DNA from 2 places in the uncultured Parvibaculum sp. genome. Region 2 is predicted to be linked to the other one. Evidence: predicted binding sites of a transcription regulator. Region 2 holds the regulator's gene; the other holds the start of a gene.
What was found. The regulator HrcA, encoded in region 2, represses chaperone genes, less so after heat shock. The targets are predictions, from matches to a motif close to GTTAGCACTCNCNNNNNGNGAGTGCTAAC.

Region 1: groES (co-chaperone GroES) is a predicted target of HrcA. The motif match lies at 2,147-2,175, and genes of this name have one in related genera.

The regions. Positions count from the first base shown of each region.
Region 1 covers NZ_CAXBIB010000027.1:13,062-22,036, reverse strand. The annotation lists gene AAC071_RS16055 (helix-turn-helix domain-containing protein) at 1-419, shown strand, start outside; gene aat (leucyl/phenylalanyl-tRNA--protein transferase) at 409-1,281, opposite strand; gene AAC071_RS16045 (hypothetical protein) at 1,348-2,070, shown strand; gene groES (co-chaperone GroES) at 2,236-2,550, shown strand; gene groL (chaperonin GroEL) at 2,665-4,323, shown strand; gene AAC071_RS16030 (acyl-CoA dehydrogenase family protein) at 4,439-5,620, shown strand; ZMP/ZTP riboswitch at 5,845-5,930, shown strand; gene glyA (serine hydroxymethyltransferase) at 5,979-7,241, shown strand; gene AAC071_RS16020 (TetR/AcrR family transcriptional regulator) at 7,238-7,858, opposite strand; gene AAC071_RS16015 (NAD(P)-binding domain-containing protein) at 7,956-8,975, shown strand, end outside.
Region 2 covers NZ_CAXBIB010000005.1:107,491-116,465, forward strand. The annotation lists gene dnaJ (molecular chaperone DnaJ) at 1-513, opposite strand, end outside; gene dnaK (molecular chaperone DnaK) at 615-2,543, opposite strand; gene AAC071_RS05805 (hypothetical protein) at 2,929-3,471, opposite strand; gene AAC071_RS05810 (alpha-ketoglutarate-dependent dioxygenase AlkB) at 3,585-4,211, shown strand; gene AAC071_RS05815 (NnrU family protein) at 4,218-4,922, opposite strand; gene grpE (nucleotide exchange factor GrpE) at 5,007-5,648, opposite strand; gene hrcA (heat-inducible transcriptional repressor HrcA) at 5,754-6,809, opposite strand; gene rph (ribonuclease PH) at 6,980-7,696, shown strand; gene rdgB (RdgB/HAM1 family non-canonical purine NTP pyrophosphatase) at 7,693-8,301, shown strand; gene hemW (radical SAM family heme chaperone HemW) at 8,279-8,975, shown strand, end outside.

The sequences.
Region 1 (8,975 bases), on a different contig from region 2:
TCGAGGCGATCTGCCGCTCGCTGGCCGACCAGATCGCCGCCGGGGTGACGGCGGCCCAGGCGCTCGACCTGCCGCTGGAAGCGAAACTGACCGCGCTGATGGAAGCCAAGTTCGGCTTCGCCTATCGCTGGGTGCTGTCGAGCCCGCATGCGGCCGAGCTGATCGATTCGAGCCATCGGTTGAAAGGCGACGTCTTCGAACCGGTGACGCAGCAGTTCCGCCAGGCGGTGCTGCAACTGGTGCGGGAGGGAACGGCGCGGGGCGAACTCGACCCGAAGGCCGCCGGTCTCAGCCAGGAGGCGGCGGTGGAGGCGCTGATCGCGGCCGCCTATGGGGCCGAGAAGGCGCCCGACGAGGCGGCGTTCAGGACGCAGCTTGCCGCCATCGTGCGGCTGACGCTGCGCGGTCTCAGGGCCTGACGGGTTCCCAGCCTGCCACATCGAGCGCGGGATCGAGCTGCCAGCGGCCCGGCGCCCGGCCGGCCTCGCGATGGGCCTTCAACACCGACATGAATTCGGCGCGCGGAATGTCGCGCATGCCCAGCGCCGCCAGATGGCCGGTCATCGCCTTGCCGTCATTGAGGACATAGCCCCATTCGGCGAGATGGCGGTTGAGGGTCACGAAGGCGATCTTCGAAGTGTCGCGGCTCCTTGCGAACTGGCTTTCGGTGAAGAAGAGGCCGCCCGAAGCGACGCCGTAGAGCCCGCCGGCAAGATTGCCGTCGGCATCCCAGACCTCGACCGAATGGGCATGGCCGGCACGGTGGAGCGCCCGATAGGCCGTGATGAAGCGCGGCGTGATCCAGGTCAGGGCCGGACGGCCCGGGCGCGGCTCTGCGCAAGCCTCGATCACCGCGTCAAAGGCGGTGTCGAAGGTGACGGTGAATTTCCTCTGGCGCAGAACGCGGCGCAGGCTTTTCTCGATGCGGCTTTCCTCGAGAAAGAGAACCGCGCGGCGCGACGGCGCCCACCATTTGATTGGGCCGATATGGCACCAGGGATAGATGCCCTCGGCATAGGCTGCGATCAGGCGATCGAGCGACATCGGTCCGCCGATATCGACCAGACCGTCGGGCAGGGTCAGGGCTTCTTCCGGCCGGCGCTGGAAGGGCGCTGCCGGGCGATGGATCAGCTTTTCGGCCGCCAGGCGCAGAAAGCCCAGCGGATGGGCCAGGCGGTGCGGCCGCGCCGCATAGGCCAGCGCCAGCACCCCGTTTACGGCCGGTTTCAGGACATTGCGGTCTGCGGCGTGTTTCATTGTGACGCGATCGATTGCCTGCATGGCTGGCCTCCAAATTGCTCCCCTTTTCCATTCAAGAGCGAGGCCAAGCCAGGGGAGAACGACGCGATGACAGAGACCCGCAGCGATCCCGCGCCCATCAATGCCACGCGGCTGCGCCCTTTCCGGCTGTCGGCGATGCTGTGGCTTGGCTCCTTCGCCATCATCGCGGCCGGAATCTTCCGCGAATGGTATGTGTTCCATTTCGGGACCGAGGGTTTCCTGAAGGATCTCCGGCATATCGCGCTCAATGCCGAATACTGCCTGCCGGCCTGGTATTCCTCGCTGCTGCTGATCTCGGCAGCCGGGCTGCTGGCGCTGGCGACCGGGGCGGCGGCGCGCAACGGCGAGCGCTATCTGTTCCACTGGGCGGTGCTGGCGGTCATTTTCGCCGGGCTGTCGGCCGACGAGGCGACCGGCGTGCATGAAGTGGCGATCGAGCCGCTGCGCACGGGGCTGGGCCTCAGCGGTATCTTCCATTTCGGCTGGGTGATCCCCGGTGCCGTCCTGGTCGGCCTGGTGGGGCTTGCCTATATCCCGTTCCTGCTGGCGCTGCCGGGCCGCTCGCGCCTGGTCTTCTTCACGGCCGGCGCGATCTTCGTCGGCGGGGCGCTCGGCATGGAAATGGCGGGCGGCTATCTGCTGACGCAGCATGGCGAGGAAAGCCTTGCCTATATCGCCGCCTTCATCGTCGAGGAGAGCATGGAGATCATCGGGGCAACGCTCTTCGTGACCGGGCTGATGGGGCATCTCAAGCGGCAATATGGCGGGGCGGCGCTGGTCATCGCCTGAAGGCCTCGCGCCCACCACGAATCCGCGCGGCACCGCTTGACAGCGGGCGGCCATGCTCCTATCTGTCCCTAGCGCCCTTGGCACTCGCTTCGCGTGAGTGCTAACAGGGCCAAAAAATCCAGGATTTTCCGCAATTTAGCGGTTGGGACACAGGAGAAGCCAGAGATGAAATTCCGTCCTCTGCATGACCGCGTCGTCGTTCGCCGGCTCGAGGAAGAAGCCAAGACCGCCGGCGGGATCATCATCCCCGACACGGCGCAGGAAAAGCCCTCGCAGGGCGAAGTGGTTGCGGTGGGCCCGGGCGCCCGCGGCGACGACGGCAAGATCATCGCGCCGGACGTCAAGGCCGGCGACCGCGTGATCTTCGGCAAGTGGTCGGGCACCGAGGTCAAGATCGACGGGGAAGACCTGTTGATCATGAAAGAGTCCGACATCATGGGTGTGCTGGAAGGCGCGGCCAAGAAGAAGGCCGCCGCGTAAGGCTCGCTACCGGATATCCGGTCGCGGGCTTTTTTCATGGCTTGCCTTTCGGACCCGCCATGAGGCCGCCGCGACCGATCGTTCCGTTTCATGAATTCAGAAGGACCAAGAAAAATGGCTAAGGAAGTCAAATTCGGCCGCTCGGCGCGCGAGAGAATGATCCGCGGCGTCGACATTCTCGCGGACGCCGTGAAAGTCACGCTGGGCCCGAAAGGCCGCAATGTCGTGATCGAGAAGTCGTTCGGTTCGCCCCGTTCCACGAAGGACGGCGTGACGGTGGCCAAGGAAATCGAGCTTGAAGACAAGTTCGAGAACATGGGCGCGCAGATGGTCAAGGAAGTCGCTTCCAAGACCAACGACACGGCCGGCGACGGCACCACGACCGCGACCGTGCTGACGCAGGCGATCGTGCGCGAAGGCGCCAAGGCGGTTGCCGCCGGCATGAACCCGATGGACCTGAAGCGCGGCATCGAGATCGCCGTGCGCGCGGCCGTCGAGGACATCACCAAGCGTTCGAAGAAGGTCAAGTCGAACGACGAAGTGGCGCAGGTCGGCACGATCTCGGCCAATGGCGAGCGCGAAATCGGCGCGATGATCGCCGAAGCGATGGCCAAGGTCGGCAATGAAGGCGTCATCACGGTGGAAGAGGCCAAGTCGCTCGACACCGAACTCGATGTCGTCGAAGGCATGCAGTTCGACCGCGGCTACCTGTCGCCCTATTTCATCACCAATGCCGACAAGATGGTGGCCGAACTCGACGAGCCGCTGATCCTGCTGCATGAGAAGAAGCTGACCAGCCTGCAGGCGATGCTGCCGGTGCTCGAAGCGGTTGTGCAGTCGGGCCGTCCGCTGCTGATCATTGCCGAAGACATCGAAGGCGAGGCGCTGGCCACGCTGGTCGTCAACAAGCTGCGCGGCGGCCTGAAGGTCGCGGCCGTCAAGGCGCCGGGCTTCGGCGATCGCCGCAAGGCGATGCTCGAAGACATCGCCATCCTGACCGGCGGCCAGGTGATCTCCGAAGATCTGGGCATCAAGCTCGAATCGGTGACGCTCGACATGCTCGGCAAGGCCAAGCGCGTCTCGATCACCAAGGACGACACCACGATCGTCGACGGCTCGGGCAAGAAGAAGGACATCGAGGCTCGCGTCGGCCAGATCAAGCGGCAGATCGAGGACACGACGTCGGACTACGACAAGGAGAAGCTGCAGGAACGCCTGGCGAAGCTCGCCGGCGGCGTGGCTGTGATCAAGGTCGGCGGCGCCACCGAAGCCGAAGTGAAGGAGCGCAAGGACCGCGTCGACGACGCGCTCAATGCGACCCGCGCCGCGGTTGAAGAAGGCATCGTGCCCGGCGGCGGCACCGCGCTGCTGATGGCGACCAAGGCGGTCGGCAAGCTCACCAACGAGAATGCCGACATCCAGGCCGGTATCGCGATCGTCCGCAAGGCGCTCGAAGCGCCGATCCGGCAGATCGTCGAGAATGCCGGCGTCGAAGGCTCGATCGTCGTGCAGAAGGTGCTGGAATCGAAGCAGATCAATTTCGGCTTCGACGCGCAGAAGGAAGAGTATTGCGACCTCGTGGCCGCCGGCATCATCGACCCGACCAAGGTCGTGCGCACGGCACTGCAGGACGCAGCCTCGATCGCCGCGCTTCTCGTCACCACCGAAGCGATGATCGCCGAAGCGCCGAAGAAAGATGGCGGCAATGGCGGCGGCGGCATGCCCGGCGGCGGCATGGGCGGCATGGGCGGTATGGGCGGCATGGACTTCTAAGTCCCGCTTTCCCGCTCCGAAATGCGAAGGGCCGGCGGCAACGCCGGCCCTTTTGCTTTGGGCTCAGCGCCCGCTAGACTGCCGCCAACGAAAATTCAAACCGGGCGGCAGACAGATGGACTTCTCCTTTTCCGAAGAGGACGAGCAGTTCCGCATCAAGGTGCGGGACTTCTTCGAGAACGAATATCCGCGCGCGATCGTGGACAAGATGGCGCGCGGCGCCTCGCCCGCGAAGGCCGACTATCAGGCATCCGAGCGCGCGATGGCGGCCAAGGGCTGGCTCGCCGTCAACTGGCCGAAGGCCGATGGCGGCACCGGCTGGACGGCCAACCAGAAATACATCTTCGACGAGGAACTCGAGCGCGCGGGCGCGCTCAATGTCGTGCCGATGGGGCTCCTTTATGTCGGGCCGGTCATCTACACCTTCGGCACCGAAGAGCAGAAGAAGCGTTTCCTGCCCGGCATTCTCGACAGCACGGTCTTCTGGGCGCAAGGCTATTCCGAGCCGGGCTCGGGCTCCGACCTCGCCTCGCTGCAGGCAAGCGCCGTGCGCGACGGCGACGACTATATCGTCAACGGCACCAAGATATGGACCAGCCTGGCGCAACATGCCGACTGGATCTTCTGCCTCTTGCGCACCAGCCACGAAGAGAAGAAGCAGGAGGGGATCAGTTTCCTCTTGATCGACATGACGACGCCGGGGATCACGGTCAATCCGATCATCACCATCGACGGCAAGCATTCGCTCAACAGCGTCACGTTCGAGAATGTGCGCGTGCCGGCCGAAAACCGCATCGGCGAGGAAGGCAAGGGCTGGCACTATGCCAACTACCTGCTGGGGCATGAGCGCACCTCCTATGCGCATGTGGCCGGCAAGCGGGCGCAGCTTGCCGACATTCGCGCCGCGGCGCGCGAGCGCGGGCTGCTTGCCGACCCGGCTTTCGTGGAAAAGCTTGCCGCGCTCGACACGCGGCTCGACGCGCTCGAAATCACCGTGCTGCGCGTGCTGTCGTCGGTCGCCGAGGGCGGCGCGCCGGGCAGTGAATCCTCGATCCTGAAAGTGATCGCGACCGAGCTGGCGCAGGATATCGGCGAGCTTGGCATGGAGACTTACGGGCTCCATGCCCTGCCCGCCTTCCCGGATTCGGTGGCGCCCGGCTGGGCCCACAACACCGCGCTGCCGGCCGATGCGGCGCCGGCGGTGGCGCGCTATCTCGGCGCGCGGGCGCAGTCGATCTATGGCGGCTCGAACGAGATCCAGAAGAACATCATCGCCAAGCGGATCCTGGGGCTTTGATCCCCTTTAGCGTCATGGCCCGATTTATTCGGGCCATCCACGTCTTTGCCTCAAACACGAAAGAAAGACGTGGATGACCCGGACAAGCCGGGTCATGACGTGTTTGGGTTTGGTGAACGCACCGCATTCGCTCCCGTAGCCATTCAACCGAACGGCCGTCGGTTTTGGGCGCAATTGACTCGCCGCCCCGCCCGCGCTTAACTCCCCTCACTTCCGGTCGTACATATCCTCCGCGCGACTGGCGATATCAGATGGGTCACCATCGGGGAGCGCGGAGACTGGTCTTCAGCCGATCGCCTGGGCAGCACGTCAAGATGCTGGCCGGGCGTTTTGTTTTCAGGCTCGAAGGAGACGACCCATGACCGCTTCACCCGACCGCGCAAGGCTTGCGCAATCCGACAACGAGGTCTTTCTGGCGCTGAAGGGCGAGGAGGCGCGGCAGCGCGCCGAACTCGAACTGATCCCGTCGGAGAACTATGCCTTTCCCGAAGTGCTGACGCTGCTGGGCTCGGCCTTCACCAACAAATATTCCGAAGGCTATCCGGGCCGGCGCTATTATGGCGGGCAGGCATTCACCGACCGCGTCGAAAACCTCGCGCGCGACCGGGCCAAGGCGCTCTTCCGCGCCGAGCACGCCAATGTGCAGCCGCTGTCGGGTTCGCCGATGAACCAGGCGGTCTATCTGGGGCTGCTCGAACCGGGCGACACGATCCTCGCCATGGACCTCAGCCATGGCGGGCATCTGACGCATGGGGCGCCGGTTTCCCATATGGGGCGCCTCTTCAATTTCGTGCGCTACAAGACCGATCCCGCGACCGGCGCCATCGACTTCGGGGCATTGCGCGAGGTTGCCCGCGCGGCGCGGCCGAAGCTCGTCGTCTGCGGCTATTCTTCTTACCCGCGCGATTACGACTATGCCGATTTCCAGCGTGTGGCCGACGAGGTGGGCGCGCTGACCATGGCCGATGTCAGCCATATCGGCGGGCTGATCGCGGCCGGTGTCATGCGCAATCCGCTCGATGCCGGGTTCGACGTGATGACGACGACGACGCACAAGTCGATGCGGGGGCCGCGCGGCGGGCTCATTCTGTGCAAGGAGAAGTTCGCGAAGAATATCGACGCTTCGGTGTTTCCGGGCCTGCAGGGCGGGCCGCATATGAACCAGGTGGCGGCGACCGCAACGACGCTGAGGCTGGCCGCCATGCCGGCGTTTCGCGACTATGCGGCGAACGTGCTGGCGAATGCCAAGACGCTGGCCGCTGCGCTGACGGAGAGACAGGTCAAGCTCGTGACCGGCGGCACCGACAATCACCTTCTCGTCATCGACACCGTGCAAAGTTTCGGCATCGACGGCGCGAAGGCCGAAGCGGCGCTCGACCGGGTGGGGCTTACCGTCAACAAGCAGGTGATCCCCAACGATCCCAACCCGCCGATGCGGCCTTCGGGCGTGCGGCTCGGCACGCCGGCGCCGACGACGCGCGGCATGGGCGCCGCCGAGATGGCGGAGATTGCCGCGATCATCGCCGGGGCGCTGGCGGCGGCGGGCGAGGCGGCGGCCGAGACGAAGCTCGCAGCGCGCACACAGGCGCTGACCGCACGGTTTCCGGTGCCGGGGCTCTAGGCGCGCAGAAACGCTCCGAGTTCGGTCTGCAGCAGGCGGCGATATTCGGCCATCAGCCTGTCGCCCTCCTTGCGGTCGACCGCAATCGCAAGGCGGACGGCGGCGCCGGTCAGCTGCATGGTCAGAAAGCAGACGGTTTCGAAGCGCGCCTGTTCCCGGCGCGGCACCAGATGTTTCAGGGCGCCGGCCACCAGGCGGCCGTTGGCGCGGCTGTCCTCGATGTCGAGCGCCTGCAGCGCCTTGTCGGACTGCGTGCCCGACCAGATGTCGCGCACCACCGGCTCGTCGAGAAACATCGCGTAGTAGTTTTCCAGCAGCCGGTCGAGACGGGCCAGCGCCTCGGCGCCGGTGTCGACGCCTTCGAGGCTGGCCGCGATGCCGGCGCGGACGCGGGCGCCGATGCGCTCGGCCAGGGTCTTCAGGATCGCCGCCTTGTCGGGGAAATACTGATAGAGCGAGCCGATGGGCACGCCGGCACGCTCGGCGACTTCGGTCATCTTCACCGCATCGCTGCCGGTTTCGGCGATCAGTTCGCTGGCGGCCGTCAGGATGCGCTCGACGCGCTCCAGCGCGCGCGCCTGGGTCGGTTTTCGGCGCAGGGCGGCGACATCGTTCATTCCGGTTTCCGTTTTCACTTTGGGCTTGCGTGCCAAAATATGAGGGTTTATCACTTATCACAAATATGAGGATTATTCACTTTATCGGGAGCGGGTCATGAGCGAAGCGGAACGGGTCTGCGTGGTCGGCGGCGGGCCGGCGGGGTTGAGCCTGGCGCGCACATTCCTGCGCCACGGCATTCCCTTCGATGTCCATGAGCGGCATTCGGATGTCGGCGGATTGTGGGACCGCAGCAATCCCGGCTCGCCGGTCTACGATTCGGCGCATTTCATTTCCTCGAAAACGCAGTCGCATTATCACGACTTCCCGATGCCCGAGAGCTATCCCGACTATCCGTCGGGGCGGCAGATCCACAGCTATATGCGCGACTTCGCCGATGCCTATGGCTTGCGCGACCATATCCGCTTCGGCGTGTCGGTCGAGCAGACCGAGCTGCAGCCCGACGGCAGCTGGCAGGTGACGCTGTCGAGCGGCGAGACCAAGCGCTATGGCGCGCTTGTCTGCGCCAACGGCACCAACTGGCATCCATCGATGCCCGACTATCCGGGCACCTTCACCGGCGAGATGCGCCATGCGGTCAGCTTCAGGTCGATGGACGAGTTCAAGGGCAAGCGCGTCCTCATCATCGGTGCCGGCAATTCGGGTTGCGACATCGCCTGCGACGCGGCCAAGGCCGCCGACAAGGCCTTCATCAGCCTGCGCCGCGGCTATCACTTTCTGCCGAAGCATCTGTTCGGCATTCCGGCCGACGTCTTCGCGCATGAAGGGCCGCATCTGCCGATGTGGGCAACGCAGCGGATTTTCGGCGTCATCCTGCGCATTCTCAATGGCGATCTGACGCGGTTCGGCCTGCAGAAGCCCGACCACCGGCTCTTCGAAACGCATCCGATCCTCAATACGCAATTGCTGCACTATCTCGGTCACGGCGACATCACCGCCAAGCGCGACGTGGCGCGGTTCGAGGGCAGGACCGTGCATTTCAAGGACGGCTCGTCGGAGGAGATCGATCTCGTCATCTGCGCCACCGGCTACACATGGAAGGTGCCCTATGTCGATCCGGCGCTGTTCTCGTGGAAGGAAGGACGGCCGGATCTCTACATGAACCTGTTCAGCCGC
Region 2 (8,975 bases):
GCAGGTCGTGCAGGTGATGGGGCTCGATCCGGGTGCGGCGCCCGTTCCGGTGCAGGCCTCGCAGGCAACCGACGACGGCACGCGAATTTGCGCCTTCTTGCCCTCGAAGGCTTCTTCGAGGTCGATTTCCATGTTGTAGCGAAGGTCGTGTCCGCGCATGCGGCCGCCATCGCCGCGCCCGCCCCGTCTTCCGCCCATGAACTCGCCGAAGAGGTCGTCGAAGATGTCCGACATCGAGGCGCCGCCGCCAAACCCGCCGCGCCCGCCGCCGCGCCCACCCATGCCGCCATCGAAAGCGGCATGGCCGAACTGGTCATAGGCGGCACGCGATTGATCGTCCTTCAGCGCGTCATAGGCTTCGTTGAGTTCCTTGAAGCGCTGCTCGGCCTCCTTGTCGCCCTGATTCTGATCGGGGTGATACTTCTTGGCGAGATTACGATACGCCTTCTTCAATTCGTCCGCGCTTGCATCGCGGCCGACTCCCAGGACGTCGTAGAAATCGCGTTTCGACATCGCAGGTCACCATAGACAATGTAACGCCGCAGCGGACGCGCTTGCGCGCACCCGCCGGGCATATCGTGTGGAGAATACGGGCATCATCTCAAGGCCCCTGATCAGGCGGACTTGTCCTGATCTTTCTTGTCGTCGTCGACTTCCTCGAAGTCGGCATCGACGACATTTTCGCGCCCGCCATCGGTATCCGTACCGCCGCCGGCCTCGTCGGTCTGGGCTTCGGCCTGGGCCGCCTTGTAGAGCGCCTCGCCGAGTTTCATCGACACCTGTGTCAACGCATCGGTCTTGGCCTTGATGTCGGCAGTGTCGCCGCCCGTGAGCGCGGTCTTCAAGGCTTCCAGCGCGGTTTCGACTTCGGACTTCACATCGGCCGGAACCTTGTCGGCGTTCTCGGCCAGCATCTTCTCGGTTGAATTGGCTAGCGCTTCGCCGTGGTTGCGGGTCTCGGCTTCTTCGCGCCGCTTCCGGTCTTCCTCGGCATGCGCCTCGGCGTCCTTGACCATCTTTTCGATATCGGCTTCGGACAGACCGCCCGACGCCTCGATGCGGATCGTCTGTTCCTTGTTGGTCGCCTTGTCCTTGGCCGACACGTTGACGATGCCGTTGGCGTCGATGTCGAAGGCAACCTCGATCTGCGGCACGCCGCGCGGCGCTGACGGAATACCGACAAGGTCGAACTGACCGAGCAGCTTGTTGTCGGCTGCCATCTCGCGCTCGCCCTGGAAGACGCGGATCGTCACCGCCGACTGGTTGTCCTCGGCCGTCGAGAAAGTCTGTGCCTTCTTGGTCGGGATCGTCGTGTTGCGTTCGATGAGACGCGTGAACACGCCGCCCAGCGTCTCGATACCGAGCGACAGCGGCGTCACGTCGAGCAGCAGCACGTCCTTGACGTCGCCCTGCAACACGCCGGCCTGGATCGCGGCGCCCATGGCGACCACTTCATCCGGGTTGACGCTCATGTTCGGCTCTTTGCCGAAGAACTGCTTTACCGCTTCACGGATCTTCGGCATGCGCGACTGGCCGCCGACCAGCACGATTTCATTGATCTGCCCGGCCGTGACGCCGGCGTCCTTCAATGCGGCCTTGCAGGGATCGATCGTGCGCTGGACCAGGTCTTCGACAAGCGCTTCGAGCTTGGCACGGGTAATCTTCATGGTGAGATGTTTCGGGCCCGACGCGTCTGCCGTGATGAAAGGCAGGTTGACTTCGGTCTGCGTCGCCGAGGAAAGCTCGATCTTGGCCTTCTCGGCGGCTTCCTTCAGCCGCTGCAGCGCCAGCTTGTCGCCCCGCAGGTCGATGCCGTTCTCTTTCTTGAATTCGTCGGCGAGATAATTGACCAGGCGCATGTCGAAGTCCTCGCCGCCAAGGAACGTGTCGCCATTGGTCGATTTGACTTCGAAGACGCCGTCGCCGATTTCAAGGATCGAGACGTCGAAGGTGCCGCCGCCAAGGTCGTAGACCGCGATCAGCTCGCCTTCCTTCTTGTCGAGCCCGTAGGCGAGAGCGGCCGCCGTCGGCTCGTTGATGATGCGCAGCACTTCAAGCCCCGCGATCTTGCCGGCGTCCTTGGTTGCCTGGCGCTGGGCGTCGTTGAAATAGGCGGGAACCGTGATGACGGCCTTCTCGACCTTTTCGCCGAGATAGCTTTCGGCTGTTTCCTTCATCTTCTGCAGGATGAAGGCCGAAATCTGCGAAGGCGAATATTTCTCGCCATGTGCTTCCACCCAGGCGTCGCCATTCGGCGCCTTGACGATGTTGTAGGGCACCATGCCCTTGTCCTTCTGGGTGGTCGGGTCTTCGTAGGAGCGGCCGATAAGACGCTTGATGGCGAACAGTGTGTTGGACGGGTTGGTGACGGCTTGCCGCTTGGCCGACTGGCCGACCAGGCGCTCGCCATCGGCGGTAAAGGCGACCATGGAGGGCGTGGTACGGGCGCCTTCGGCGTTCTCGATCACCTTGGCGGTCTTGCCTTCCATCACGGCGACGCAGGAATTGGTCGTGCCGAGGTCGATACCGATAACTTTAGCCATTGTCCTTGTCCTCACATTGCGGCGGGCCGGGCGGGCCACATCTGGCGCCCGCGGTGTTCCAGGAGGCGCCCGTGCGGACGCTCCCGGTCGAAACCGGCCCCCTGAAAAGGGGTTGTCCGTCCCGCGGGCTCAAGGGCTCCCCAGGGGCGGGCCCTCAAAATCCCCGGCACGGGGGTTGAAACGGTTGCGCTGTATATAGGTTTGGGTTTCACGCCCCGCAAGCGTTGATGCGGCAATATGGCCACAGGAAGCGCGGCATTTGGGACTCAGTGGCCATCACAGCGCATTCCTTTTCGGAACCCGGATCGTCTGGCGGCAGCAGAATGCAAGACGGACGGCGTGTACCCCAGCGCCGTCCGTCTCTCTTTCCGTTCCGACCGGACGCCTAGAGCGGATTGTCCGGATAGACCGCATTCCACTCGCAGGCCTGGTTCCGCCAGTCCTGCTGCCGAACGCTGGCCTGCAACCGCTCGGGCGCGGTCATGTCCTCGCTGAGCCGCGCCGCTTTCCGGGCCGCATCGTCATCGCCGGCCTCGGCCGCGAGGTTGAACCACATCAGCGCCAGCGGCTTGTTCTCGCGCTGCGTCGTGACCAGCGCGCCGAGCTTGGCTGGCGCATTCATGCCGCGCACGAGATCGCCCGAATAGATGCGCCCGAGCTCGTATTTGGCGCGCCGGTCGCCCTGCCGCGCCGCCTTGCAGTACCATTCGGTCGCCTTCTGGTTGTTGAGAACGCCGGTGGAGCCTGCGATGGTGCAGCAATGGCTGTCGCCCATCTTCATCTGAGCCTCGACGTCTCCTGCCGCGGCCGCATCCTCGTTCGCGAGAATGCGGGCATTGTCGCTCGCCCGCGTTGCGCCCTGCATGACGGCCGCTGCGCAGCCCGAAAGCAGGGCAGCAGCCAGAAATATCCCGAACACCCTCATCATCGCGCACCCCTCCGCTCTGGATGAGGCCGGACGCCTTTCGTCCGGCCGGCGGGCAATATGACACTGCAAGTGTCAAAAATCGAGCAGTCTCTTTTGCCGCTATACTGAAAATCATGAAACCGGTCGACACGGGATTTGAAGGTCTGGCGCTCTATCCGCGCCTGCTGGACGAGGCCGCCCAGCAGGCGCTGGTGTCGGCGCTGATGCGGGCTTTCGAGGGGACGCCGCCCTATCGCCCGCGCATGCCCCGCACCGGCAAGCCCTGGTCGATCCATCAGACCAATTTCGGGCCGCTGGGCTGGGTGTCGCGGCCGGACGGCTATGGCTATGCGCCGAAAAACGAGGTTAACGACGCCTCCTGGCCGGCCATACCCGCAGCACTACTGGCGCTCTGGGACGATCTCGCGGCCTATCCGGCGCCACCCGAATGCTGCCTGGTCAATCTCTACGACCATCCCGGCGCGCGCATGGGTCTGCACCGCGATGAGGATGAACAGGCACTTGATGCGCCGGTGGTCTCGCTCTCGCTGGGCGACACATGCATTTTCCGCGTCGGCGGATTCGCCCGCAGCGACAGATCGAAAAGCTTCAGACTCTCTTCCGGCGATGTGCTGGTGATGGGCGGGCCGTCGCGCCTGCGCTTTCACGGCGTCGACCGGCTGGTTTTCGGTTCCTCGCGGCTGATCCCGGGCGGCGGCCGCATCAACCTGACGCTCCGCCGCGTGACCCGGCCCGGCTGAGATCCGTCAGTACGGATACCAGCCCGGCACCGGCGAAACGCCGAAAGCCCACAAATGCCCGTAAAACAAGGCGCCGAAGACAATCAGCGCGACGAGGATTCGCCACCAGCCAAGTTCGCCGGGCTTCAGGCTGTTGCGGCCGGCGACAATGGCGAGAAAAGGCGGATTGGAGGTCTTCGAGGCGAAGTCGCGCCAGGCCTCTCCCATCTTTCGCTCGCGCTTGTCGTCGATCGAGAAAGTGCCGAGTAGGGCCAGCAGCGCGAAGGTGCCGAAGAAGATGATCGAAGCCTGATCGCCATTGATCAGCAGATGCCACAGTGCCCAGATCGCAACGCCCCACAGAAACGGATGCCGCGTGATGCGCAGCATGCCCCGCACCGTGTCGGGGTTGGTCGCGAGCGCTTCGGCGCCGACCGCCGTCGGGTTGGCCGTCGTGACGCCGATCACGGCAAAGAGCGCGGCGACAAGGATGATCAATGGCGAGAGATGCAGCGCCCAGAGCGGGGCGACCCAGTAGAGCGGATTGGGGCCGGTGAGCGCCCCGTTATAGGCCATGGAAAGCCAGACGATGCCGCCAATCGAGACCAGCGAGAAGAGGCCGAGATAAGGTTTCTCGCCGATCGTGCCGACAATCCGGTCGCGCAGGCCCGAGCCGGCCACAACCAGATGAATTGCCAGAAAAAAAGCCGCCGCCGCCCAAAGTTCGAGCATCGCATCCTCCTCCGCCTGCCGCTGCGTTATAACAGCGTTATGATCATGGCGTGATGCGGCGCCCGGCACAAGGGGCAAGTGTGCTCAGGCCGTCGTGTCGACATTGCCGCCGGTCGCGGCACCCTCGGCCTTGGCGACACCGACCCGCGCCGCGCGCAGAAGGCGTTCGCCAATCATGTAGCCGCCCTCGAGCACGTGAACCACTGTGCCGGCGGGATGCTCGGTGCCCGGCACTTCGAACATCGCTTCATGCAGGTTGGGATCGAAGCGTTCGCCCGGCTGCGGCGTGATTTCGCGGATGCCGTGGCGCTCGAAAATCGACAGCAGCTGGCGTTCGGTCATTTCGACGCCCTCGACCATCGCCTTGACGCTCTCGGCCGCCGCTGCGCGCTCGTCATCCTTCAGCGTGCCGATGGCGCGGCGCAGATTGTCGGCCACCTGCAGCATGTCGCGCGCGAAATTGGCGGCCGCATAGCGTGTCGCATCGGCCTTGTCGCGCTCGGCGCGTTTGCGGGTGTTTTCCATTTCGGCGGAAACGCGCAGCAGCCGGTCCTTGAGTTCGGCAATCTCGGCCTCGAGCATGGCGGCATCCGGTCCGGCCGCCGCATCGGGACCTGCCGCGTCACGGGCCTCGCCCTGCCCGGCCGGCTCGGCCGCCAGCGTCTCGGCCAGATTCTCGGCCGTTTCCGGCGTTTCAGTTTCGTTCTTGTTCTTGTCGTCACTCATGGGGCTACCGTTTGCGTCCATGTCAGTTCTGTGGGCTGTTCCGGCGAGTGCATGTGCGCGCCGGGGCGCGAGATGTCAACCCGTCCGGACCGGTGCCGGCCTGCGTCAATTGATCAGCCGGCCGACCAGTTTCGCCGTGTAGTCGACCATCGGGATCACGCGCGCGTAATTGAGCCGCGTCGGCCCGATCACCCCCAGCACCCCCACCACATGCTGCTGGGCATCCATATAGGGGCTGACGATCAGCGACGAACCCGACAGCGAGAACAGCTTGTTCTCGGAACCGATGAAAATGCGCACCCCGTCGGCCTGCTCGGCCAGCCCCAGCAGCTGCACCAGGTCCCGCTTGTTCTCGAGATCGTCGAAAAGCAGCCGGATGCGCTCGAGATCCTCCATCGCATGCACGTCTTCGAGAAGCCGCGAGCGTCCGCGCACGATCAGCGACTTGCTGAGCGGATCGTTGCTGCCGCCCGTGCCCGACCAGGTGGCAAGCCCGGCCTCGATGACCTTGGCGGTCAGCGCGTTGAGTTCGGCCTTGCGCGTCTCCATGTCGCGGGCAAGATGCGTCTTGGCCTCGTCCAGCGTCTTGCCGCGCAACTGTGCATTGAGATAGTTGGTGGCCTCGGCCAGAGCCGACGGCGTCAGCCCCTTGGGGATCTCGATAACCCGGTTCTCGACCGCGCCGCCCTCGGTCACGATGACGACCAGCGCCCGCTCTCCGTCGATCGGCACGAATTCGAGATGTTTCAGCGCCGCGTCATAGGTCGGCGCGACGACGAAACCGGCCGCATGGCTGAGGCCCGACAACAGCTTCGACGCCTCGTCCAGCACATCCTCGACATTCTTGTGCGAGCCTGCCACTTGCCGCTCGATCGTCTTGCGTTCCTCGTCGCTGAGATCGCCGATCTCGAGCAACCCGTCGACGAACATCCGCAGGCCCGCCTCGGTCGGCAGCCGGCCGGCGCTGGTATGTGGCGAAAAGATCAGTCCCAGGGACTCCAGATCCGACATCACATTGCGGATCGAGGCGGCAGAGAGCGAGATCGGAAGCTGCCGCGACAGGATGCGCGAGCCGACCGGCTCGCCGGTTTCGAGATAGCTCTCCACCACGCGACGCAGGATCTCGCGCGAACGCTCGTTGAGATCCTTGACGGCCACCATGTGCTGTCCCTGTCCTTTCCGTAAGTGTCTGAAAGCGGTGACAAATCTAGGTAGCGCGGGGCGCCGCGTCAATTGATGGACCGGTTTCCTTTACGCTTCGCCCGCGCCGGGGTACTAAGGCCCCCGAAAACAGCCGCCAACCATTCGAGACAGAGATCGGAATCCCGACAATGCGCCCTTCCGGCCGTCAGCCCCATGAAATGCGTCAGGTCACCTTCGAACCGGGCGTCGCCAAGCACGCCGAGGGCTCCTGCCTGGTCCGCTTCGGCGACACCCATGTGCTGTGCACGGCCAGCCTCGAAGAGCGCGTCCCGCCTTTCCTCAAGGGCGGCGGCAAGGGCTGGGTGACGGCCGAATACGGCATGCTGCCGCGCTCGACCCATGAACGGATGCGCCGCGAGGCCTCGACCGGCAAGCAATCGGGCCGCACGCAGGAAATCCAGCGCCTGATCGGCCGCTCGCTGCGCACCATCGTCGATCTCCGTGCGCTGGGCGAGCGTCAGATTTCGGTCGATTGCGACGTGCTGCAGGCCGATGGCGGCACCCGCACCGCCTCGATCACCGGTGCCTGGGTGGCGCTCCATCAATGCATCGAGTGGATGCGCGCCCGCTCGATGCTGTCGGGCCCGGTGCTGAAGGACCATGTCGCAGCGATCTCCTGCGGCATCTACAACGGCGTGCCGGTGGTCGATCTCGACTATGCCGAGGATTCCGAAGCCGATACCGACGCCAATTTCGTCATTACCGGCAAGGGCGGCATCTGCGAAGTGCAGGGCACGGCCGAAGGCGAGCCTTTCAGCGAGGACGAACTCTCGAAGCTTCTCGGGCTGGCGAAATCGGCCATCGCCGATCTCGTGATCCGGCAGAAGGCGGCGGTCGCGGGATGACGCGCCGCTTCGGGGGCGGCCGCCTGGTGGTCGCAAGCCACAATCCGGGCAAGGTGCGCGAGATCGGCGATCTGCTGGCGCCTTTCGCGGTCGAAACCGTCTCGGCCGGCGAACTCGGACTGCCCGAACCCGAAGAAACCGGCGCCAGCTTTCGCGAGAATGCCGAACTGAAGGCGCTGGCTGCGGCCCGTGCCGCCAACCTGCCGGCGCTGGCCGACGATTCCGGCCTTTGCGTCGAAGCCCTGTCGGGCGCCCCCGGCATCCATTCGGCGCGCTGGGCGGGGCCGACAAAGGATTTCGACTTCGCGATGGAAAAGCTCCGTCGCGGCATGGTCGAAGCCGGCCCGCATGACACGCGGGCGCATTTCATCTGCGGCCTGGCGCTGGCCTGGCCCGACGGGCATGTCGAATATTTCGAGGGCAGGGTGGACGGCGAACTCGTCTGGCCGCCGCGCGGCGAAAAGGGCTTCGGCTACGATCCGATATTCGTCGCCGACGGCCATGACATCACCTTCGGCGAAATGGAGCCGGAGAAGAAGCATGCGATCTCGCATCGTGCCCATGCCTTCCGTCAGCTTGTCGATGCCTGCTTCACCGCAAATTGATCCGTCGGCGGACGGTCAGGAATCGGCGCCGTGCTTCGGCATTTACGTGCACTGGCCCTTCTGTCAGTCGAAATGCCCCTATTGCGACTTCAATTCCCATGTTGTCGCCTCGGTCGATCAGGCGCGCTGGGCCGCCGCGCTGACGCGCGAACTCGAGCACATGCGCGGGCTGACGGGCCCCCGCCGCGTCCGTTCGATCTTCTTCGGCGGCGGCACGCCCTCGCTGATGGAAGTGCCGACGGTCGATGCTGTGCTGCAGCGCATCCATGCGCTCTGGCCCGTCGATGACGATCTCGAGATCACGCTTGAAGCCAATCCGACCAGCGTCGAGGCGACACGTTTTCGCGGCTATGCATCGGCCGGCGTCAATCGTCTCTCGCTGGGCGTGCAGTCGCTTGATGACGCGCAACTGAGGTTTCTCGGCCGCCTGCACACCGCCGACGAGGCGCTCCGCGCCATCGCGCTGGCCCGCGAAACCTTCCCGCGCCTTTCCTTCGATCTGATCTATGCGCGCCCCGGCCAGACACGCGCGGCCTGGGAAAGGGAACTGCGCGGGGCGCTGGCGCATGCCGCCGACCACCTCTCGCTCTATCAACTGACCATCGAGCCCGAAACGGCCTTTGCGCGTCTTTACGAGAAGGGTGCATTCGCGTTGCCGGCCGAGGAAGACGCGG